Regions from separate parts of the Halomonas sp. SS10-MC5 genome, predicted to be linked through region 2. Evidence: riboswitches for the same ligand, from Rfam matches in the RefSeq annotation. Region 2 holds a riboswitch; the other holds the start of a gene.
What was found. Region 2 has a riboswitch for thiamine pyrophosphate ahead of I4484_RS16905 (sodium:solute symporter). Riboswitches for the same ligand answer to the same signal wherever they lie in the genome.
Positions count from the first base shown of each region.

Region 1: linked by a shared signal. The riboswitch ahead of tenA (thiaminase II) and the one ahead of I4484_RS16905 (sodium:solute symporter) in region 2 are both predicted to bind thiamine pyrophosphate.

Region 1 covers NZ_CP065435.1:1,335,474-1,346,779, forward strand. The annotation lists gene I4484_RS06290 (porin family protein) at 1-276, shown strand, start outside; gene I4484_RS06295 (DUF1887 family CARF protein) at 337-1,599, opposite strand; gene thiC (phosphomethylpyrimidine synthase ThiC) at 1,735-3,624, opposite strand; gene tenA (thiaminase II) at 3,664-4,332, opposite strand; TPP riboswitch at 4,412-4,543, opposite strand; gene I4484_RS06310 (hypothetical protein) at 4,596-7,961, opposite strand; gene I4484_RS06315 (lysophospholipid acyltransferase family protein) at 8,022-8,951, opposite strand; gene I4484_RS06320 (hypothetical protein) at 8,955-9,329, opposite strand; gene I4484_RS06325 (VOC family protein) at 9,397-9,789, opposite strand; gene I4484_RS06330 (class I SAM-dependent methyltransferase) at 9,857-10,501, shown strand; gene I4484_RS06335 (YfcC family protein) at 10,632-11,306, shown strand, end outside.
Region 2 covers NZ_CP065435.1:3,638,843-3,650,148, forward strand. The annotation lists gene I4484_RS16870 (TRAP transporter permease) at 1-24, opposite strand, end outside; gene I4484_RS16875 (DUF1850 domain-containing protein) at 36-647, opposite strand; gene I4484_RS16880 (TAXI family TRAP transporter solute-binding subunit) at 676-1,635, opposite strand; gene I4484_RS20995 (XRE family transcriptional regulator) at 1,915-2,196, shown strand; gene I4484_RS16890 (hypothetical protein) at 2,301-2,489, opposite strand; gene ilvD (dihydroxy-acid dehydratase) at 2,569-4,260, opposite strand; gene I4484_RS16900 (APC family permease) at 4,384-5,826, opposite strand; gene I4484_RS16905 (sodium:solute symporter) at 5,992-7,380, opposite strand; TPP riboswitch at 7,370-7,478, opposite strand; gene I4484_RS16910 (hypothetical protein) at 7,597-8,265, shown strand; gene I4484_RS16915 (peroxidase-related enzyme) at 8,293-8,880, opposite strand; gene I4484_RS16920 (CoA-acylating methylmalonate-semialdehyde dehydrogenase) at 9,218-10,717, opposite strand; gene I4484_RS16925 (LysR family transcriptional regulator) at 10,930-11,306, shown strand, end outside.

The sequences.
Region 1 (11,306 bases), 2.1 Mb from region 2:
ACCGGCGGCTCCGAAGGCTCGACCGAACTGGATTATCTGGTGGGCGCCTATGCCAAGGGTATCCTGCCGGTTTCCCAGGAGTTTCGCCTCTACGGCCTGGCGGGCTTCACCGAGGTGGACTTCGATGCCGACCGCGAGAGCGGTTTCTCCTACGGTGGTGGCGCCGAGTTCGACATAGCGCCCAACCTGGCCGTCGGCGCCGACTACATGCGCTACCTGGACAAGTCCGACTACACCTTCGACGCCGCCAGCGTCGGGGTTCGCTATCGCTTCTGAGGTGCCTGCCGTAACGTCCCGACCAGCCCCCGTGGCCGATGCCATGGGGCGTCTTCGTCGTTAGCGGCTCGATGCGCTTCCCGGCCACCTTCCCTGCTCCTTCCAGCCTGCCAGCAGGTCGGGGAAATGCTTGAGTTCCCGGTTTTCGACGACTTCGACCTGCAGGCCCTGCAGGCGCTGCAGCTCGGTGAGCCGCTGCCGGGAGGTATCGAACTCACCGCAGGCCAGCAGCACCCGGGTGGCGGCAAGCCCTGCCGAATGGTTGAGCATGCCGTGCAACCGCTTCAGACCCTGCTCGACACAGGTTCTGGTCCCGGGCCGGGCGATGAGGGATTCGATGAACAGCAACTGGTTGCGTTCCACGGCCAGGCAGTCCGATACCACGGGTTCGCCGTTGTGCTGGCCGCTCAGGTCGAGAATGTGGGCCTCGCTGCAGACGCGCGACAGCCCGGCCTCCCGGGCGCTGAGCCAGGTATACTCCGTCAGCCAGCCCCCGCCCAGGTAGCGTCCAGCCTCCACGGAATCGATGTCGACGACCTCCGGCGCGTCGCTTGACCAGCGCAGCAGGCCGGCCTCATGCAGGGCCTTCAGCGCATCGGTGGCGGGAAAGTTCGGCGCGGCCTTGAGCCATTGCCGCTCGGCGCCGGGCCGGAGCCGGGCCCCCGATTGCCGGTTGACGCTCTCCAGCATGCCTCCCTCGCCGTGGACCATGTCGTGCAGTTCACCGAGCAGGACGGCCAGGCGATCGGCATGGTGGGCGAGATAGCGGGTGAGAGACTTGCGCTGGGCGCAGGCCTGGCGCCAGTCGCCGCTGTCGGAGAGTGCCCGGACACGCTTGCGGCCGTTGGCCTGCAGGTAACGGTCGACGTCCAGCACCGGCTCGATGGCCATGACCTCGGGAGCGGAGTCCGGGCCGTCACAGGCCATGCGGTAGAGCGCACCGGCCTGAATGTCCACGTATAGCCAGTCGGCGGAACAGCGCCGCATGGCCTGCTGGAACAGCAGGGCGATGAGCGTGCTGCAGCCGCCGGCATCCAGGGTCACCGAGAGGGTGGGCGTGTCGAACTGCTGGCGATACAGGGTCTCGGCCAGTTCGTCGGCATAGCGGGCACAGCGATCGGGTTCGTCGGCGGGAAGTCTGGGGTGTGTCTCGATCGCGGTGCCGGGGGGCAGCTCGTGACGCAGCAGGATCGCCAGCCGCTCGGTCGCCTGGGGGGGGGATTGGCAGGGTATCAGCACGATCCGCTGTGGGCGCAACTGCAGAATGGGAATGAGGCTTACCTCGGGGCGCTCGGTCACCAGCGCGACGTGCAGGTGTGACATGGGCTCGCTCCCTCCGCACTTCTCCTTGCATATTTCTACAGGCTACATCCGAGCGCTCCATGCTGTCGCCTGTGGCGACAAAAAAACACGCCGGCGCTTGGCCGGCGTGATCGTCTTGCGACAAGGTCGCGGTGCTCACACCTCCTTGTAGAGTTCCGCACCTTGCCGGCGGAACTTCTCCGCCTGTTCCTCCATGCCCTTCATCACCGCGTCCGCGTCGCCGTCGAGGCCGTGCTCGGCGGCGTAGTCGCGCACCTCCTGGGTGATCTTCATGGAGCAGAACTTGGGTCCGCACATGGAGCAGAAGTGGGCGACCTTGGCGGAGTCCTTGGGCAGGGTCTCGTCGTGGTATTCGCGGGCGGTGTCCGGGTCGAGGCCGAGGTTGAACTGGTCTTCCCAGCGGAACTCGAAGCGCGCCTTGGACAGGGCGTTGTCGCGGCGCTGGGCGGCCGGGTGGCCCTTGGCCAGATCCGCCGCATGGGCGGCGATCTTGTAGGTGATGATGCCGGTCTTGACGTCGTCCTTGTTGGGCAGCCCGAGGTGCTCCTTGGGCGTCACGTAGCAGAGCATGGCGCAGCCGTACCAGCCGATCATCGCCGCGCCGATGCCGGAGGTGATGTGGTCGTAGCCCGGGGCGATGTCGGTGACCAGCGGGCCGAGGGTGTAGAAGGGCGCCTCGTCGCAGTACTCCAGCTGCTTGTCCATGTTCTCCTTGACCAGGTGCATGGGCACGTGGCCGGGGCCCTCGATCATCACCTGCACGTCGTGCTTCCAGGCGATGCGGGTCAGTTCGCCCAGGGTCTTGAGCTCGGCCATCTGCGCCTCGTCGTTGGCGTCGGCCACCGAGCCCGGGCGCAGGCCGTCGCCCAGCGAGAAGGCGACATCGTACTGCTTGCAGATCTCGCAGATCTCCTCGAAGTGGGTGTAGAGGAAGCTCTCCTGGTGGTGGAACAGGCACCACTTGGCCATGATCGAGCCGCCACGGGAGACGATGCCGGTGACGCGCTTGGCGGTCAGCGGCACGTAGCGCAGCAGCACCCCGGCGTGGATGGTGAAGTAGTCCACGCCCTGCTCGGCCTGCTCGATCAGGGTGTCGCGGAACACCTCCCAGGTAAGATTCTCGGCCACGCCGTTGACCTTCTCCAGCGCCTGGTAGATCGGCACCGTGCCGATCGGCACCGGCGAGTTGCGGATGATCCACTCGCGGGTCTCGTGGATGTTCTGGCCGGTGGAGAGGTCCATGATGGTGTCCGCCCCCCAGCGGATGCCCCAGGTCATCTTGTCGACTTCCTCCTCGATGGAGGAGGTCACCGCCGAGTTGCCCAGGTTGCCGTTGATCTTCACCAGAAAGTTGCGGCCGATGATCATCGGCTCGGACTCGGGGTGGTTGATGTTGCAGGGGATGATCGCCCGGCCGGCGGCTACCTCGGCGCGCACAAACTCCGGCGTGATCTCTTCGGGTAGCCTGGCGCCGAAACCCTGGCCGGCATGCTGATGGCCGAGGATGCGCTCCACTTCTGCCGTACCCAACGCCTGCCGACGCTGGTTCTCGCGAATGGCGATGAACTCCATCTCCGGCGTGACGATGCCCTGGCGGGCGTAGTGCAGCTGGGTGACGTTCTTCCCCGCTTTGGCGCGCCTGGGCGTGCGGGTCAGGTCGAAGCGCAGCGGGGCGAGCATGGGGTCGCTGGCGCGGCGCTTGCCGTACTCGGAGGTGGGGCCGTCGAGGAACTCGGTGTCGCCGCGCTCCTCGATCCAGGCGCGGCGCAGCTCGGGCAGGCCGCGGCGCAGATCATTGCTGGCCGCCGGGTCGGTGTAGGGGCCGGAGGTATCGTAGACCAGCAGCGGTGGGTTCTCCTCGTCTGCACCGGAGGTCTTGGTCGGCGACAGGCTGATCTCGCGGAAGGGCACGCGGATGTCGGGTCGCGAGCCTTCGACGTAGGCCTTGCGCGAGCCGGGCAGCGGCTGGATGGCGGCTTCGTCGACCTTGGCGGTCTCGGCGAGGAAGTGGGCGGTCTTGCTCATGGGTTAGGATCCTTGATGGTTGTTGTCGGTCAGGGGGCGTCAGAGGCTGTGGTCGAGCCCCATCTGCCAGAAATCGATCTCGAGCCGGGTGGCATCGCGGAACACCTCGGCCAGCTCGGCGAAGCGCGCCGGGGTGACGTCGGCCAGGCGGGCGTCGAGCCACTCGAGCTCGGCACGCATGGCGACCTGGAAGTCGTCGCTTGCGTACATGGCGATCCAGGCGTCATAGGGATTGGCGTCGCCGCGCACGGTATCCGGCTGGGCGTTCAGCCAGTTGGCGATCTCGCCGTAGCCCACCAGGCAGGGGGCCAGCGCCACGTGGAGGTCGAGCAGGTCGCCACGGTTGCCGGTATCGAGTACGTAGCGGGTATAGGCCAGGGTGGCCCTGGCCTCGGGCAGCGCGGCCAGCTCCGCCTCGGTGATGCCCCACTCGCGGCAGTAGCCCACGTGGAGCTCGAGCTCCACGTCGAGAATCGCCTTGAGCCCCTCATGGGCCTGGCGCAGATCACTCAGGGTGCGGCTCTTGTAGGCGGCCAGGGCGTAGGCGCGGGCGAAGTGGATCAGGAACAGGTAGTCCTGCTGCAGGTAGTGGCGAAAGGCGCCTTCGTCGAGGGTGCCGCTGCCCAGCCGGCGCACGAAGCCGTGCTCGATGTAGGCGCGCCAGTCGTCGTGGCAGGCGTCGGTCAGGTCGGTAAAGCGATAGCCCATCTGGCCTCCGGTGTGAAAGGATCCGGAGTGCGGGCGAAGGGGAGAAGAGTGGGACAGGGCTGGGAAGGGAATACTGGCGCCCTGGTCACCGCTTGATTCCTACGCCGGTACGAGCCGGATCAGGTTCAACGGGCCCCGCCGTGACGACACTCTGATTCAGAATATCGTATGGCGATCTCAGCCGGTTCCACCGGCACCCCGTCAAGCGTTGTGGCCAGTCTAGCAGGTCGTTGGCCGCTTTCCAGCCATACGTACCCCTTGGCTCATTCGGTCGGCACCTCCAGGCGTTCGAACCAGGTCTCGCTATCGGGCAGCGTCAGCTCGCTGGCGGGTTGGCCGCCGGCATACCACGACCGGGCGTTGCGCAGCTGCCAGCGGCGGCGTTCGCCATCCAGTTCGATGCCCAGCCGCAGCGGCCCATAGCGGGCAAAGGCGCGGCCAGCCAGATGCGAGTCGCGCAGGGCGAGGTTGGCCAGCAGCTCCAGACGCTCGCCGGCCTGCACGGCGAGGTTCTCCACCCGGACGGTATCGTCGTTCAGCATCACTCGCGCCTCGCCGTGCACCTCGCCCAGCGTCAGGCGTTCGCGCAGCCAGCGCCGCTCCCGGGCGGCATCGACGAGCAGGCGGACCAGCAAGCCGCTGTCGCGCATGGCCAGGTCGAGCCGGGCGTCGAGGGCCAACGGTGTTTCCCAGCGCATGTTGCCTTCGGGCACGTCGAGCCGGGCCCACCAGCCACGGGTGAGGTTGCCGCCGTCATCGGTCAGGTGCACGTTCTCGAGGCCCAGTCGAGAGCCGGAGATATCGAAGGTGAGAGTCTCCAGGTCGCCATCGGCGAGGCGGGTTGCCAGGTGCAGTTCGCCTTCGAGAATCTGGTCATGTAGCACGAGGCGGGCCTGGGGCGCCCGCAGTTCCAGGTGGCCGGCGGCGCTCATGCCATCCAGGTGCAGTTGGGCGGCGAGGCGTGCTTGGCCTTCGATCAGGCTGATGCCACCACCCTCCGGCAGGTAGGCGTTGAAGGCCGCGAGGTCTGGCGCCACCACGTGGGGCATGTCGATGTGCGTGCTCAGTTGGCGAAGGCCCTCGGGCAGCCCGAAGTGGCGCGCCCGGCTGCGAAGCTCCAGCAGGCGCCCTTCGATCAGCGCACCCTCGGTCTCCTGGCGGCGCAGGCCGAAGCGGGGCAGGCTAAGATGCAGCGTGGCGCCGGGATCGGTGACCTCCAACTCGAGCGAGCCGTCGCCGAAGGCCTCGTAGTGCAGGAAACGGGCGGCGAGTCGGTCGGAGTGGGCCTCGAGCCGGCTACCGGATGAGGGCATCCCCTCGGCAAAATGGAGATCGGCGCGCAACCTGCCGCTGCCCTGCACCGACAGGCCTTGCTCCTCGGGCAGGAGAGCATTGAGGAAACCGAGTCGGTCGAGCAGGCCGTCCAGCCGCAGCGTGCCGGCCAGCGGCCTGCGGTGTGCTTCGCGCCCGGGCCAGTCGAGGCCGCCTCGCAGGCGTGCCTGGCGGGCCACCAGCAGGGTGCGCAGTGTCTCGCCGTCGTTCGCCGAGGCGATCATTTCCACCCGGCTGCCGGAGAAGTCCAGCAACTGGCGGGCCGGGTCGAGATCGCGCAATGCCAGGGTGGCGTCCAGTGCACCTCGGAACGATGTTCCCCGCAGACGACCATGAATGGCATCGCCCGCCAGGCTGATGCGCCCCCGCCCACGTGCCTCCTCTAGTGTGAGAGATCCGTCGCTGCTGGCCTGGCCGCCGTCCAGCTGCAGCGGCACGCCCTCCGGTAGATAGGCGTTGAGTACGCTCGCATCGGGGATGCGGGCGTCGTGCCAAGTCACTCGCGCCGTGGGGGAGTGAGCGATCCTCTGCGTGATCGGAAGCGTGGCAGTCAGCGCCAGGTGATCGGCCTGGAAGAGCCGACGAACATCGCTCAAGCGGGTGAGGTCCACATCGTTGACGGCGAGGTCGGCGCTCGCCTCGGGATGGGGCTCGCCGGCTTGCACAGCGATGAGAAGCTGCCCCTCGCCGCGAGCGTGGTGGCCGAGGAAGCGAGCGCCGAGCGCTTCGGAACGTACCTCCAGTCGACTCCCTTCCTGCGGCTGCCCGTGGCGCACGTGCAGCGTGCCAGAAAGCCGGCCGCCTCCCTCCAGCCCGAGGTCGAGCCCGTCGAACAGTTCGGTCAGGATAGGGTCGAGCACGCCGAGATTGGCAAGGCGACCGTGCAGGGCCAGTTCCGCCGACCAGGACGGATCGCCCTTGAGCAGGCTACCGCCGTTCAGCGCTCTCCATGCCTGTGGCGCGCGAACGCGAGCGGTGGGCAGCGCCAGCGTCGTGGTGAGCGGCTGCACCTCGCCCGGGGCGGCGGCCTCCAGGTCGAGGCGGGTACCCGAGACATCCACCACGCCACGGGTCACGTCGAGTTCGGCGATGGGCAGGTGCAGGTCGAGCCGTCCTCTCAGCGGCTGCTCGCCGAGACGCAGGGCGATGCGGTCGCCGCTCAGATCGAAGCTGCCGGAGAGGCGTTCGGCGTCGTAGGCGAGCCCGCCCTGCAGCCTTGCCGAGCCGCCCTTCAGCTCGAGCGGTACCGGTGGCGGGAGATAGTGATCGAAGGCGGCGATGTCCGGCGCTTCAGCGTCGTGCCAGCGTAGTTCGGCATGCTGGAGCTCGTCCGGCGGCGCATGCAGGTGCAGCCCGGCAGTCTCGAGCGTTAGCCGGAAACCCTCGCCGTTCAGCAGGGCAGGCCGAGAAGCGGCGCCGGGCGTGGCATCGCGCATGGTGATGGCGCCGAGGGCAAGGGCGAGACGGGCGTGCTCTTCGACGTCGACTTCCACTGTGCCACTGCCGTCGACCCGGTAACGAGTGCCACCCTCGAGCCAGCGCCGCTCGTCGAGCTGGACGGAAAGGCGAGGGGAGTCCAGGCGCAGGCGGCTGCCCGGCTGCACCTCGCCGTTCACGACGGTCAGTTCGACTTCGAGAACACCGTGGCCGCCGATCTGTAGCCAGCCCAGGTCGGCGAGGTAGGGGTTGAAGAGGTCGTAGGCGTCGCTTCGGCCGGCCAGGTCGAGGGAGCCGGAGATGAAGCGCGCCGCCTGGCTACCGGCATGGTCCTTCAACGCCAGCGGGGCGAGTTCGAGGTCGGCGTCAAGCGCCACGCTCTCCACCAGTGGCGTATCGTCCTGAAAGATGGTGGCTCGTTCCCACTGCCCTGCCATGGCTTTCGCGGCCAGCTCACCGTCACGCCAGACGACGCCGCTCAGGTGCAGGTGGCCGCTGCCCCGCAGGCGGTACGCACCCAGGCGAACCTGGCGAACGCCCTCGGCGTCGAGGCGATGAAGGCGCAGCTGGCGATTCAGCAGCGAGGCAGGTGAAAGCACCAGGCTGGCGCGCTCGGCCACGAGCGCGTAGCGGCGCCCGCCGCCAGTGCCGGACAGGCGGGGCTCGGTGATCGTGAGGTGGCCGGGAAAGAGCGTCCAGGCGCGCTTCCACTCGAGCGCGATCCGTGGCTCACGGTCGAACTGGCGGCGGGCCCAGTCGCTGGCGAGCAGGGCGTTGGCGACAGCCAGATAGAGCACATACAGTGTCGCCGCGAACGTGACAAACCCTGCCAGCGCCCCGAGTGGCGTGGTTCGGGTCATGCGCGGCTCCCTCGTCCCTGAGGCATGCAATCTCCTCGCTGCGAACGGCGGTAGGGCCGTTCAGTAGAGGCGGTACGTCTTGTGATTCGGTACGCCCTGCTGCTCCTCGATGACCTTGCGGTAGCGCTTGTACTCCCACTGGTACTGGGCCGGATCCAGGGCGATGGCGTCCTCCACGCAGGCGTTGACACCGGTGGCCGATTGCGTCTCGTCGGTCGAGTAGACGCGCTCGTCGGCGGCGAGGAAGTGGATCGCGAAGCCGCGGCCGGGAAGACGCCGGGCCACGCCGGTGACCACCCGGGCGTCGGTGCGCGCGACCAGCTTGGGCAGCAGAGTCGCGGTGTAGGCCAGGCGATGGTAGAAGGGGGCGAACACGCCGCTGCCCCAGTCGGGCTCCTGGTCCGGCAGGATGCCGACGGCCTCGCTGCGCTTGAGCGCCTTGAGCAGGGCCGCGACGCCACGCGGGTTGGTCGGTACCAGGCTCGCGCCCATGCGCTCTCTGCCCTGGCGTATCACCGGGTCGAGTTCGGCGATCTTGGGCGGCTCGTACATGGCGGTGAACGGAAAGTGACTCGAGAGCCAGAAGTTGAGCACCTCCCAGTTGCCGAAGTGCGGGGCCAGGACGATGACGCCGCGCCCCTCGGCGCGGGCTTCGTCGAGCAGTTCGCGGCCGTGAATCTCGAGAATCGACCCTTCGACCCGCTGCGGCTCGCCCATCCAGGCGAAGCCCAGTTCGAGCATGGTGGCGGTGGAGTGGGTCAGGCTCTGCCGGGCGAGCCGGCGACGTTCGGTCGCGCCCTGGTCGGGGTAGACCTCGGCGAGGTTGGTTTCGGTGACCTCGCGTTCGCGGCGGCTGAAGCGATGCACCAGCGGGCCGGCGATGCGGGCCAGCCGCCAGAGCATGGCGGGACGGTAGCGGGCCAGGATATGCCACAGCATGGCGATGGCACGGCCCTGCACGGTGGCGGTGGGTGGCTGCGGCTCGCTCATGGCTCAGATCAGCCAGGCATCCACATTGTCGGGGGCACGCTGCTCCTGCAGGCGCTTGATGCCCTTGACGCAGCGAATCACCAGCCAGACGACCACCACCAGCCAGGTCACGAAGCCGATCAATACCAGCATCAGCAGCGCAGAAATGGCGAAGTAGAGCAGCGCGAGCCAGAAGGTGCGGATCTGGTAGCGATAGTGCTCATCGAACCAATGGGGTCCCTCACCGCGATAGACGTAGGCGATCACCACGCCGACCAGCATGGTCAGGCCACCGGTGACGATGCCTGCCAGGAACAGCGCATAGACGACGATGGGCAGGGTGGTGTCGGGCGCGCCGCCCGAATCGATGACGCTGCGGCTCTCGGGACTTTCGTTCATGAGGCATCCAGTCGTTCATGGTTTGCGTCAATGATACCGGCCGTGGGCGACATTGCCAGGGAGGCGTCTATTCGAGCGCCTCCTTGAGCGGGCGGCTGATCTCCAGCAAGTTGCCGTCGGGGTCGCGCAGATAGAGCGACTCGATAGGGCCGTTGGCGCCTTGGCGGGTGACCGGGCCGAGCTCGACTTCGACATCCAGCGCCGCCAGGTGGCGCTGGACCTCGTCCAGCGGCAGCAGGCTGCGCAGGCACAGGTCGAGGCTGCCCGGCGTGGGGGTGGCGGCGCGCGGCTCGATGTCGGTGGCCGTCCAATGCAGGCGCAGGGCGATGTCGCCGAGCATCAGGTCGACTCGCTCGCGATCGCGATAGCGCACCTCGAGCCCGAGCACACGGGAGTAGAAGTCCACGGCGCGGGAAATGTCGGTCACGGTGATGACCAGGTGGTCCAGACCTGACAGCATTGCCGGCCTCCTCGTTGTGATGCGGTTTCTGTAAGCTATGGTTCGCCAGGCCCAAAAGGATACGACGATGCCGACCTGCCCGCTATGCGCATCCCCCGATTCGCGACTTTTTCACCGCGACGCGAGGCGCGACTACTACCGTTGCGGGAACTGCCGGCTGGCATTCGTACCACCGGAGCAGCACCTGTCGCCCGAGCAGGAAAAAGCGGTCTACGACCAGCACGAGAATCACCCCGACGATCCCGGCTACCGGCGCTTCCTGGCACGGTTGTTCGTGCCCCTGCGCAGTCGTCTGACGCCGGGTGCCCGTGGCCTCGACTTCGGTGCCGGCCCCGGCCCGACGTTGTCGCTGATGTTCGAGGAGGCGGGCCACCCCATGGCGATCTACGATCCGTTCTACGCGCCGGACCCCGCCGTGCTTGAGCGCCGCTACGATTTCGTTACCGCCACCGAGGTGGTGGAGCACCTGTTCGAGCCGGGCCGTGAGCTCGAGCGTCTTGCGGCCATGCTGCCCGAAGGGGGCTGGCTGGGGCTGATGACCAAGCGCATGACCGACGAGGCGGCCTTCGCCCGCTGGCACTACATCCTCGACCCCACCCATGTGTGTTTTTTCAGCGAGGCGAGCTTCGAGTGGCTGGCGCAGCGGCTCGGCATGAGCGTCGAGTTTCCCGCTGCGGACGTGGCGCTGCTCCAGCAGCGTTCGGTTCGCTGAGGTTCTTGATGCCCATCAATTTTCCCTTGCCGCGACTGACCTAGAGTCATAGGGCAGGCAAGCGTGTCCGCAGTCTTGCTGCGCTTGGCGGACATGTCCCGCACAGCATGGCGATGCCAGGGGAGGGAACATGGGTAACGCGGAGGTGGTAGCCAGTAAGAGCGAGAAGCGGTTTTGTTTTCCGACGGCCTTTACCATTCTGTTCGGCTTGACGATCCTGGCGGCGGTACTGACCTGGATCGTGCCGGCAGGTCAGTACGAGAGGGTATACGACGAGTCGCTGGGGCGCGAGGTCACCCTGGTGGGTAGCTATCAGCAGGTCGAGGCCAACCCGCAGAATGCCTGGGACGTGCTGATGGCGCCCGTAGCGGGCCTGTACGACCCCGGCAGCTACGAGGCCAACGCGATCGACGTTGCCCTGTTCGTTCTGATCATTGGGGGCTTCATCGGCGTAGTCACGGCCACCGGTGCCATCGATGCCGGTATCGGGCGTGCCATGAAGCGTATGGCAGGCCACGAAAAGTGGATGATTCCGCTGCTGATGGGGCTCTTCGCTCTGGGCGGCACGACGTATGGAATGGCCGAGGAGACGCTGGCCTTCTACATGCTGTTGATCCCCATCATCATTGCCGCGGGATACGACTCGGTGACGGCAGTGGCGATCATTCTGTTGGGGGCGGGGGTCGGGGTGCTGGGCTCGACGGTCAACGCCTTTGCCACGGTCATCGCCTCCGATGCTGCCGGCATACCCTTCACCGACGGTCTGACCCTCAGGTTGATGATCCTGGTGCTGTGCTTCGTCGCC
Region 2 (11,306 bases):
GGGCGGGCTGTTGGATTCGTTCATCGGACTCCTCGTCAGACGTCGTCAGGCTTGCCTGTCGCTTCAGGCTTGTTGAGCTGTAGGGTGACGCGCTCGCCGGCGGCCAGGCCGCTCAGGCTGATGCGGTACTCGCCGCCATCGTCCTGCCACAGCAGGCGATGGTCGACGCTCGGCGATCCGACCCGGAGCACATAGCGGTCGCCGGGCACGGGCTCGTCGATGTTCTCGATCCAGTAGCCGCCCTCGCCATCCGAGACCTGCTCGCCGCGGCCGAGCGTGTGGCCGAGGCCCGCCGCGAAGTCGGGCTGGTGGCTGCGCTCGAGCACCATCCGCCCCTGGTGGTAGCGATAGCAGTCGAGTACCGGAAACTTCTTGACCGAGTGGTTCCAGCCCAGACACCAGCGCATGCCGGGCTCGAGGGGGACCTCGACCAGGGTATCGCCGGCGGCATCGAGCACGGCCAGCGACGCGCCGTCCTCGGCCTTCGCCGTCACCGCGACCAGCCCCAGCCAGCCGACGATGGCCGCTGCCAGCAGGCGATACCGCCGGCCATTATACGGCCGGCAACACGACGGCAGGGCGGGCATCCTCGCCCACCCTGCCATCATGCGCTTGCTTGCCCGGCTCGACAGCGATGCGACCTTCATGCGTCACACCTCCCGCCGCGCCGCCGCGTCATGGGCGCAGCTTGTCGGGAATCTCGGCATCGACCTCTTCGTAGTAGCGGATCGCCCCGGGATGCAGCGGCACCGGCGTCGAGCCCATGGTGAACTCGATGGTGGTGTCGTTGGCCGCCGGGTGCACGGCGATCAGGTCGTCGATGCGTTCGAAGAGCACCTTGGTCAGGTTGTAGGCCAGCTCCTCGTCCATGTCGGCGTTGACGACCAGCACGTTGGGGATACTGATGGTCTGCACCGGCTCCTCCATACCGTCGTACATGCCGGCCTTGAGCTGATAGGCGGCGAATACCGGCTCCTGCTCCTGCGCGTTGGCGATCTCCTCGTCGGAGAGGCCAATCAGGCGGATGTCACGGGTGGCGGCCAGGTTGAGGATCGAGCTGGTGGGCGGCCCGACGCTCCAGAAGCCTGCATCGATGTCGCCGTCACGGATGGCGTCGGCGGTCTCGTTGAAGTTCAGCCGCTGCGGCGTGATGTCATCGTAGGTGATGCCGTTGGATTCCAGCAGCGCGCGGGCGTTGAGCTCGGTGCCGCTGCCCGGGGCGCCGACGGAGACACGCTTGCCCTTCAGGTCCGCCAACGACTCGATGTCGGAGTCGGCGAGCACCACCAGCTGCACCGCGTTGGGGTAGACCGAGGCCAGCGCGCGGGTGTTCTCGATCTGGCGGCCCTCGAAGTCGCCGCTACCCTCGTAGGCCTGCTGGGCGGTGTCGGCCAGCACCAGGGCCAGGTCGGCATCGCCACGCATGATCAGCCCCATGTTCTCGACCGAGGCGCCGGTCACTTCGGCACTCGCTTCGTAGCCTTCGAGGTGGTCGTTGATGATCTCGGCGAAGCCACCACCGATCGGATAGTACACGCCGCCGGTACCGCCGGTAGCGATCGAGAGCTGTTGGGCGCTCGCCAGCGGGGCCACGACCAGCAGCGAAGCGGCTGCCGCGTATTTGAGAGCTCGCATGGATTTCCTCCGTCCTGAAACCGGGATCGTTTATGGTTGTTGCGGACGCACCGGGCAAGGCCGGCCGCTTACCTGAAAAAACTAGCACGCCCCAGCGCCTAGGGGCTAATTCTCAGTTTCTACGTTTTGGTGAATTTTCGGCAATTCCACCAAGGTCGGCGCAACCCGGCCCACCGGACGGCGGCTTTCGCGGCGGCGCGAAAAAGTCGCGAATCGGTACTGGCAAAATCGCCGAAATGCCCCCATGATGTGTGTGTCGCAACCGCCCACTGGAGCATCATGAGTACGGCACGACATTCTTCCAACGCGGAACTCCTCGACCCCCCGCGAAGATGCCCTGACCTCGATGTCAGGGATTTGGAAAAACGCACACGCCTCATGCGCATCGTCACACGGCTGATCGCCGTTTCCGACCTTGGCTGTCGCGAAATCGCTCGCCGCGCCGGGCTTCCGGCACAGAAGATCAGCGATCTGCTGGCAGGCCGCCTCGAGCACCTCTCTCTCGACGAGCTACGTCTGGTCTATCACACTGTCGACCCGGACAGTGCGCTCGATTACTAGCGCGCCAGCCCGCCGTCTCGAGACGACGCGCCTCGCGGCCAAATAAAGAACGCCTCGCTCAAGCGAGGCGTTTATGTATGGCGAGGCCCTCTTTGCGCGCCGGATCACTCCTCGCGCTGTTCGTACTCTTCTGCGGCCTTGAGCGCCTCCACCTCCGTCTCGTGCTCGGAGACGACGATCTCATTGTCGGGGTCCGTCTCGTCGATGACATGCCAGCCGGTCACCGGCAGGTTGATATCCTCGGCATCGCGAATCGGTTCGACGCGCGCCTGCTTGGGTCCGCTCTTGGGCATGTTGCCTCCTTGCTGGTTGACGTGTGCCTCATCAAGCTAGCCAAGCCCCGGGGGAAAGCCAAACGCACCCAGGCACGGCTCACTCGTCGGGTGGCAGGTCGGTCACCGCTCCGCTGCTGGCGGAGCTGACCGTGCGTGCGTACCTGGCCAGCACGCCGCGGGTATAGCGTGGTGGCGGCTGGCGCCAGGCCGCACGGCGGCGGGCGAGCTCCTCCTCGTCGACGCCAAGCTCGATGGTGTCCACCTCGGCGTCGATGGTAATGGTGTCGCCGTCCTCCACCAGCGCCAGCGGCCCGCCGTCGAAGGCCTCCGGCGAGACATGCCCCACCACGAAACCGTGGCTGCCGCCGGAGAAGCGGCCATCGGTGATCAGCGCCACGGAGTCGCCCAGGCCCCGCCCCATGATCGCCGAGGTGGGCGTGAGCATCTCGCGCATGCCCGGGCCGCCCCGCGGGCCCTCGTAGCGGATCACCACCACGTCGCCGGCCATGACCGTGCCGTCGTTGATGCGCGCCTGGGCCTCCTCCTCCGAGCCGAATACCCGCGCGGTGCCGGAAAAGCGCGTGCCCTCCTTGCCGGTGATCTTGGCCACGGCCCCGTCCGGGGCCAGGTTGCCATGCAGGATGCGCAGGTGGCTCTCGCGCTTGATGGGGGCCTCCAGCGGCGCGATGATCGGCTGGCCCTCGGGATACGGCCCGACCCCGGCCAGGTTTTCGGCCAGCGTCCTGCCGGTGACCGTGAGGCAATCGCCGTGCAGCAGGCCGGCGTCGAGCAGGGTCTTCATCAGCGGCTGGATGCCGCCGATCGCCACCAGCTCGCTCATCATGTAGCGCCCGCTCGGGCGCAGGTCGGCAAGCACCGGCACACGCCGGCCGATCTCGGTGAAGTCGGCAAGCGAGAGCGGCACGCCCACCGTGCTGGCCATGGCGATCAGGTGCAGCACTGCGTTGGTGGAGCCGCCTAGGGCAATCACCATGGTAATGGCGTTCTCGAAGGCCTCGCGGGTCATGATGTCGCTGGGCTTGATGTCGCGTTCGAGCAGTTCGAGCACGGCGGCACCGGCCGCCTCGCAGTCGGCGCGCTTGGCCGGCGACACCGCCTCCTGGGCCGAGCTCCCCGGCAGGCTCATGCCCAGCGCCTCGATGGCCGAGGCCATGGTGTTGGCGGTATACATGCCACCGCAGGAGCCCGGGCCGGGAATCGCCGTCTCCTCGATCTGCTTCAGCTCGATCAGGTCCAGGTCGCCGCGGCTGTGGGCGCCCATGGCCTCGAACACCGAGACGATGTCGGTATGGTTGGCGCCGGGCCGGATGGTGCCGCCATAGACGAACACGCTGGGCCGGTTCAGCCGCGCCAGCCCCATCAGGCAGCCCGGCATGTTCTTGTCGCAGCCGCCGATGGCCACCAGGCCATCGAAGCCCTCGCAGCCGGCCACCGTCTCGATGGAGTCGGCGATCACCTCGCGCGAGACCAGTGAGTACTTCATGCCCTCGGTGCCGTTGGCGATGCCGTCGGAGATGGTGATGGTATTGAAGATCACGCCCTTGCCGCCGGCCGAGTCGGCGCCGTCGCGGGCCCGCTCGGCGAGCTCGTGGATGTGGCTGTTGCACGGCGTGACCATGCTCCAGGTGGAGGCGATGCCCACCTGGGGCTTGGTGAAGTCCTCATCGGAAAAGCCCACCGCGCGCAGCATGGCGCGGCTGGCCGACTTGCCGACGCCATCCACCACCGGGGCGGAGTGGCGGCGGCGCGGGTCCGAGGTGTCGCTCATGGGCGGTCTCCGTTTCGATCGATCGGGTGATCTACTGAGGGTGGCCGCCCGAGGCCGAGCTGGCAAATATCCCGCCATTCACCGAGGCCACGCGACGTGGCCTCGCAAGACGGCGGCAATGCCTCAGCGTCCCGGATAGGGATCCGCTCCGGCCAGCTCGCGGGTCATCATGCGGTCGCTGTAGGCGATGCCGTAGCGCTTCCTCGACCAGGCGTAGAGCGCCAGGCCGCCGCCCATCCAGCCGGCGAACATCAGCCATTCGACCGGTGCCAGCGCGGAGGGACTGCCGGGCAGATAGAGGGCGATGAGCCCCAGGGAGAGCAGGATCGAGAGGCTGCCCACCAGCTTGCCGTGGCGCACCCGGAACGGGCGCGGCATCTCCGGCTCGCGACGCCGCAGCACCACGAACGACACCGCCACGAACAGGTAGGCGATGACGATGCCGAGCCCGCCGGCCACGACCAGCCAGACCAGGGCCGGACGGCCGAAGAACGGCGCGATCGACGAGAGCACGCCCATCACCAGGATGGCGTTGGTGGGGGTGCGGTGCTTGGGATGCAGCTTGGCCAGCCAGGCCGGCAGCATGCCGGAGTGCGCCAGCGCATAGATCGCCCGCGAGCCACCCACGTAGAAGGCGTTCCAACTGGTGACGATGCCCGCGATACCGGCCAGGATCATCAATTTGCCCGCCCATGGCGCCTGGAAGACGGCCTGCATGGCATCCGGCACGGCCAGGGAACTGGTAGCCAGCTGGTCGGGGTTCAGCATCAAGGAGGTGCCGAGGATGATGAACGAATACCAGAACACCGCCATGATCACCGAGATCATCAATACGCGGCCAATCTCGCGAAACGGCAGGTTGATCTCCTCGGCCGCCTGGGGGATGACGTCGAAACCCACGAACATGAAAGGCACCATGATGATCACCAGCATGATGCCCCCCAGGACCCCATGCTCGACGGAGAACAGCGGCTCCATGGCCGTTGTGCTGCCCTGGAACAGCGCGCCGGTGATGAACAGGATGCCCACCACCAGGATCAGCAGGGTCACCAGCTTCTGCAGCAGTGCCGCGGTGCGGATGCCCACGTAGTTCACCCACATCATCAGCACCGAGCCGGCCACCCCGACGGCCACCCAGGTCGCCTTCACCTCCCAGCCGGCGATAGTCCACAGGTGCCCCACGGCGTAGTCGGGGAACAAGTGCTCGACGACGGTGGGCAACGCCACGGCCTCGAAGGCCACCACGCTGACGTAGCCCAGGGTGATCGCCCAGGTGCACAGGAAGGAGGCGAAGTGCCCCAGCGCCCGGTAGCTGTAGACATGCTCGCCGCCCACCTGGGGCATGGCGGAGGCGAGCTCGGCGTAGGTGAGGCCCACCAGCACGATGATCAGCCCGCCGACCAGAAAGGCCGTGATCGCGCCCAGGCTTCCGGCCGACTGGATCCAACTGCCGGTCAGCACGATCCACCCCCAGCCGATCATGGCGCCGAAGGCCAGCGCCAGCACATCCTTGCGAGCCAGCACTCGAGCCAGCTGCCCCGCCGCTTTTCCGTTTTCCTGGGTCATGTCGTCCTCGCGATTGTCGTTGTTGACGTCGAATATACTTTTCGCTTGTGCTTAAAATAATCAACAACAGATTCGCAAGTCACGGCATCGATATCAAGCTAGACCTTTGCCTCGCGACCTTCACGCCCCGCGACGCAACCGCCGGGGAGCGCTCCTGCGACCGGCTCACAGCGGGCGGGCGCGTTCGTGGGGCGCCGCGCTCGCCACGGCCAGGCTGACCAGGGTCGAGGCCGCCAGCGCACCGAGGAACGGCGGCAGCGTGGGAATGCTGCCCGGAAAGCTCGCCGCCAGCACGCCGGCCGCCAGGCTGCCCTGGGCGACCCAGCCCGGCAGGATGGCGCCGAGCAGGCCCGCCATGCCTCCCGCCATCGCGGCCAGCGGGGTCATGCGCCGCCACAGACCGAGCAGCACCGGCACCACGATGGCGGCGCACAGCAGGTCGGCAATCAGGAACAGGCGCAGCACCGAGAGCCCCTGCAGCGCCACGATCACCACCGGCACCATCAGCGCCACGCTGACCAGCCGCGCCGCCCCGATGGAGAGCCCACGCCTGCCGGACCCCGCCACCACCAGCGAGGCAATGCCGTTCTGCAGGGTATCAACGCTGGAAGCGACCAGCGTGACCGCCAAGACCAGCGCCGGCAGCGCCAGCCAGCCCGGCGCCTCGCCGAGCAGCGCGAAGAACGGCATCGGCGGCTCACCGAGCGTCAGGCCACTCATCGCCGCGAGCATGCCGAGCCCGCCCACCAGCGCGACCACCGCCACGGTAGTCGCGCCGCCCAGCCAGGCGCCGCGATGCAGCGCACGCTCGTCGCGGGCGGCCCAGACCCGCTGCCAGTATCCCTGGTGGAAGAGATTGGCGGCGGTGACCGCGATGACCAGGGTCAGCGCCACGCCCAGCGCGCCGTCGACGGGAATCGACGGCAGCGCTGCCCCGACGGGCATCTCGGGCAGACGCACGAGGGCGACGCCGCCCACGATGAGCAGCAGGGCGATCAGCAGCCACGCTTGCCAGCGATCGGTGGCCAGGCTCGCCCGCAGGCCGCCGATGGCAGTGTAGAGCAGCGTGGTCGCGGCCACGCCGATCACCACCAGTGCCGGCGGTACTTCCGACAGCAGCGCCGTAATCGCACCGATAGCGGTCAGCTCGGCGGCCAGGAAGCAGGCCATGTAGAGCACCGAGACCAGCGCCACCCAGCGCCGCACGCCGGTGCCGTAGCAGGCTTCGGCGAACTCGCCGATGCTGCGCCCCTCAGGCAGCTGGCGCCGGATCGCCGGGCCGTAGAGCCCCAGCACGATGAACGGCAGCGCCGAACCGATGGCATAACCCGCCAGCGCCACCGGGCCGACGAAGGCGCCGATCTCCGGCGGCGCGAAGAGGATCCACGCGCCCATGCCCGAGGCCAGGAACGACAGCCCCAAGGTAGCGGCGGACTGAGAGTTGCGGGCGGTGACGTAGTCGTCGAGAGGGCCGTCGGCCCGGCGGGCACGCAGGCCCAGGAAGGCAAAGCACAGCAGCGCCGCGCCGAGCACGGCTGACGTCAGGTAGAACATGTCGCACTTCCTCCGCCGGTATGAACCGGATCAGGTTCCAGGGTCAGCGACTGGCGCTCTCTCAGCCTCGCCGTAGCGAGACTCCCCTGGCGACAGTGAAGGTATGGGTCATCACGAGACTCAAGCCGGCCCTACACGAGCCGATATGACCTCGAGCCTCTGGAAATGATATAACAATGAAAAAACCAGAACACTCCTCCCTCGCAGGGAACCGCCATGTTTAGCGAAGCCAAGGAACACGCCCCCGGGCACCTTCACCACCTCTTTGCCGACCCCTACTCCGCCTTCGACAACCTGGCCGTCGAGCGCCAGCTGCACCTGCGGGTCGCCCTGCAGGCACTGGTCGGCGAGCCGCTGGTCAATGGCCGACTGACGCTGCGGGTCATTCATGGCTGGGAGAACGGCGGCTTCGAGCCCGCCGACCTGGCCCACGCCGACTACCGCATCGCCTCGCTCGACGACCTGGCGCGGATCAGCAGCGACCACCAGCGGGCCATCGACGGCGCTGCCCCGCTGCCTCGCGACGACGCTTCGCTGCTAGCCGCACCGCTGGCCGACGCCATCGCCGCCGCCGAGGCCAAGGGACAGGCCCTCGACGAAGAGACGCGCACCATCCCGGCGCGCTGGCCCGCCTTCGACCAAGGGCTCACGCTCTACACCTTCTTCAAGGTCTATCACCGCCTCACCTACGGCGAGGACGACAGCTACCGCTCGATCCAGTGCCGCACCGCGGAAGGCCCCCGCGAGATCCACGAATTCCATCTCGAAGAGGGCGAATTCGCCGTGATCCGCCCGGCAGACGACGCTTCCGGCGACAGCGTGCTGGCGCTGCACGTCAGCCAGCTCGAGCCGGTGCGGATGCTGTTGGAAGCGTGCCGCCTCTGAAACGCCACACCCCGCCTTGCGAGGCCGCTACTTCTCCCGCGGCACCCTGCCCATCAGGTAGAACTCTGGGTTGGGTGGCGTGCCGGTGAGGGTGACCAGGCGGTTGGAGAGGCCGAAGAAGGCGGTGATGGCGCCGATGTCCCAGATGTCGTCGTGGGTGAAGCCGACCTCGGTGAGGCGCGCCTGCCACTCGTCGGTGAGTTCACCCACCTCCAGGCCGCAGTGCAGCGCGAAGTCGAGCATCACCCGGTGGCGTTCGCTGATCGGCGCGGTGCGGTGGTTGATCGCCACCTGGTCAGCCAGCAGCGGATCCTTGCTGTAGATGCGCACCAGCGCACCGTGGGCGACCACGCAGTAGAGGCAGCGGTTGCGAGCGCTGGTGGCGACCACGATCATCTCCTTCTCCGCCTTGGTCAGGGTCTCGGATTCCCGTTCCATCAGTGCGTCGTGGTAGGCGAAGAAGGCGCGGAACTCGTCGGGGCGATGCGCCAGCATCAGGAACACATTGGGCACGAAGCCGGCCTTCTCCTGCACGGCGAGAATGGTCTCGCGGATGTCTGCAGGCAGGCCGTCGATCGACTCGGGAACGGAAAAACGGCTGATCGGTGCGGTCATGGTTGAGCCTTCGTTATCCTTGTGATTATGACAGTTAACGTCAACGTAAAGGTGTTGTCCATGCGACCTCCGCGCATCCCTCGCGCTAGGCGCCTTGTCCCACCTCCACGATGGAGTGGATCACGACCCGGTGACAAGACACAGCAGCGCCAGCAGCCAGCGGGCTAACCCGACCACGGTTACAGGGAGGGAAGGGATTCAGCAGGTTACCCAGTCACGATAGCTCCAGTATCTGGTCCAGATACCACGCCTACCGATGCCTTGCTGCAAAAAACTTAGCCCCTGTAAACGCAAGCGCCCCATCGGAACGGCGGGGCGCCTGCGTGCCTGAGCCGGATCAGCTCAGCGAGATGGTGCTGTTGATGCCGCTGGAGACGTTCTCGGGTTCGAACCAGCGCGCGGTGACGGTCTTGGTCTGGGTCCAGAACTGGATCGCCTGTTTGCCGTTGGGGCCCAGGTCACCGAGCTTGGAGCCGCGCGAGCCGGTGAAGCTGAAGTAGGCCACCGGCACCGGGATCGGCACGTTGATACCGACTTGGCCGACATCGATGTCGGTCTCGAAGCGGCGCGCCACCCAGCCGGAGTTGGTGAAGATCGAGGTGCCGTTGCCGTTGGGGTTGGCATTGATGAACTCGATCGCCTCATCCAGGGTATCGACGCTGACCACGCACAGCACCGGGCCGAAGATCTCCTCGCGGTAGATGGTCATCTCCGGCTTGACGTCGGCGAACACGGTGGCACCGACGAAGTTGCCGTCCGGGTAGCCCTCCACCTGACAGCCGCGGCCGTCGACCAGCAGCCTGGCGCCCTCTTTCTCGCCGGCGTCGATCAGGCGCACCACGCGATCGCGGGCAGCCTTGGAGACCAGCGGGCCGAGGTCGGCGTCGCGCTGGGTGCCCGGCCCCACCTTCATGTTGCGCGCCCCCTCGACGATATCGTCGAGCCAGGCCTTGGCCTCGCCCACCAGCACCACCACCGAGTTGGCCATGCAGCGCTGGCCGGCAGCTCCGAAGGCGGAGCCCAGCAGGTTGTTGATGGCCTGGCTGCGGTTGGCGTCGGGCATCACCACGCAGTGGTTCTTGGCCCCCATCATCGACTGCACCCGCTTGCCTGCCTCGGAGGCGCGGCGGTAGATGTGGGTGCCCACGTGGGTGGAGCCGATGAAGGAGAGCGCCTTGATGTCGGGGTGGTCGCAGATCTGGTTGGCCACGTCGGGGCCGCCGTGCACCACGTTGAGCACCCCAGCCGGCACGCCCGCCTCGTGGGCCAGCTCGACCAGGCGCATGGTGGAACTGGGGTCCTGCTCGGAGGGCTTGAGCACGAAGGTGTTGCCGGCGGCGATGGCCAGCGGGAACATGAAGCAGGGCAGCATGATCGGGAAGTTGAAGGCGGTGATGCCGGCGCCCACGCCCAGCGGCTGATTGAGGGTGTAGACGTCGACCTCGTTGGCCGCGTTCTCGGCCAGCTCGCCGAGCTGCAGCGAGGTGATCGAACAGGCGTGCTCCACCACCTCCAGGCCGCGGCCTACCTCGCCGGCAGCGTCGGGCAGTGTCTTGCCGTGTTCCTCGGTGATCAGCGCGGCAAGCTCCTCGGTATGTTCGCGAATCAGCGCCTGGAACTTGAGCATGATGCGCATGCGCTTGGCCAGCGGGGTCTTGCGCCACTCCTTGAACGCGGCCTTGGCGCTGGCCACGGCGCGATCGACCTCCTCGGCGGTGCAGAACGGCACACGCGCCACCACTTCCTGGGTGGCGGGGTTGATCACGTCGCGCCACTCCTGGCTCTGGGACGGGACGGCCTGGCCGTCGATGTACATGGATATCTCGCGTACGGACATGGCGATGCTCCTGGTTTGTCGTTGTAAACCGGCTGGTTCCGGGAGCGCTGAAGATGGAACCATTCAGCGCCGCCTTAGACTTTCTGTGTATAAAAACACGAAGTGCGATGAATTCGAGTCTATAGAGCCGTCCTGCGGCATGACAACGGGCACTTCTTCACAAGATTTGTGCAACAATGCACAACCCGACACACTGCAGCGCAGGTGGCCCCGTGCTCGACTGGCAGGACATCCAGATTTTCCTCGAAGTGGCACGCAGCCAGCGGCTCACCGACGCCGCTCGGCGCCTGGGCCTGGACCACTCCACGCTGTCGCGCCGTACCCGTCGCTTCGAGCAGAAACTCAATACCCAGCTCTTCGAGCGTAGCACCCATGGCTACCACCTGACCGAAGCCGGCCAGCAGCTGCTCGCCCACGCCGAGGAGATGGCGCGCCACGCCTTCGAGGCGGGCGAGAGCCTGGCCGACAAGAACCGCCAGCTCAGCGGCCAGATTCGCCTGGGCGTGACCGAAGGCTTCGGTACCTGGGTGATCGCCCCGCTGCTCGCCGCCTTCTGCGAGCGCCACCCAGGGATCACCCTGGACCTGCT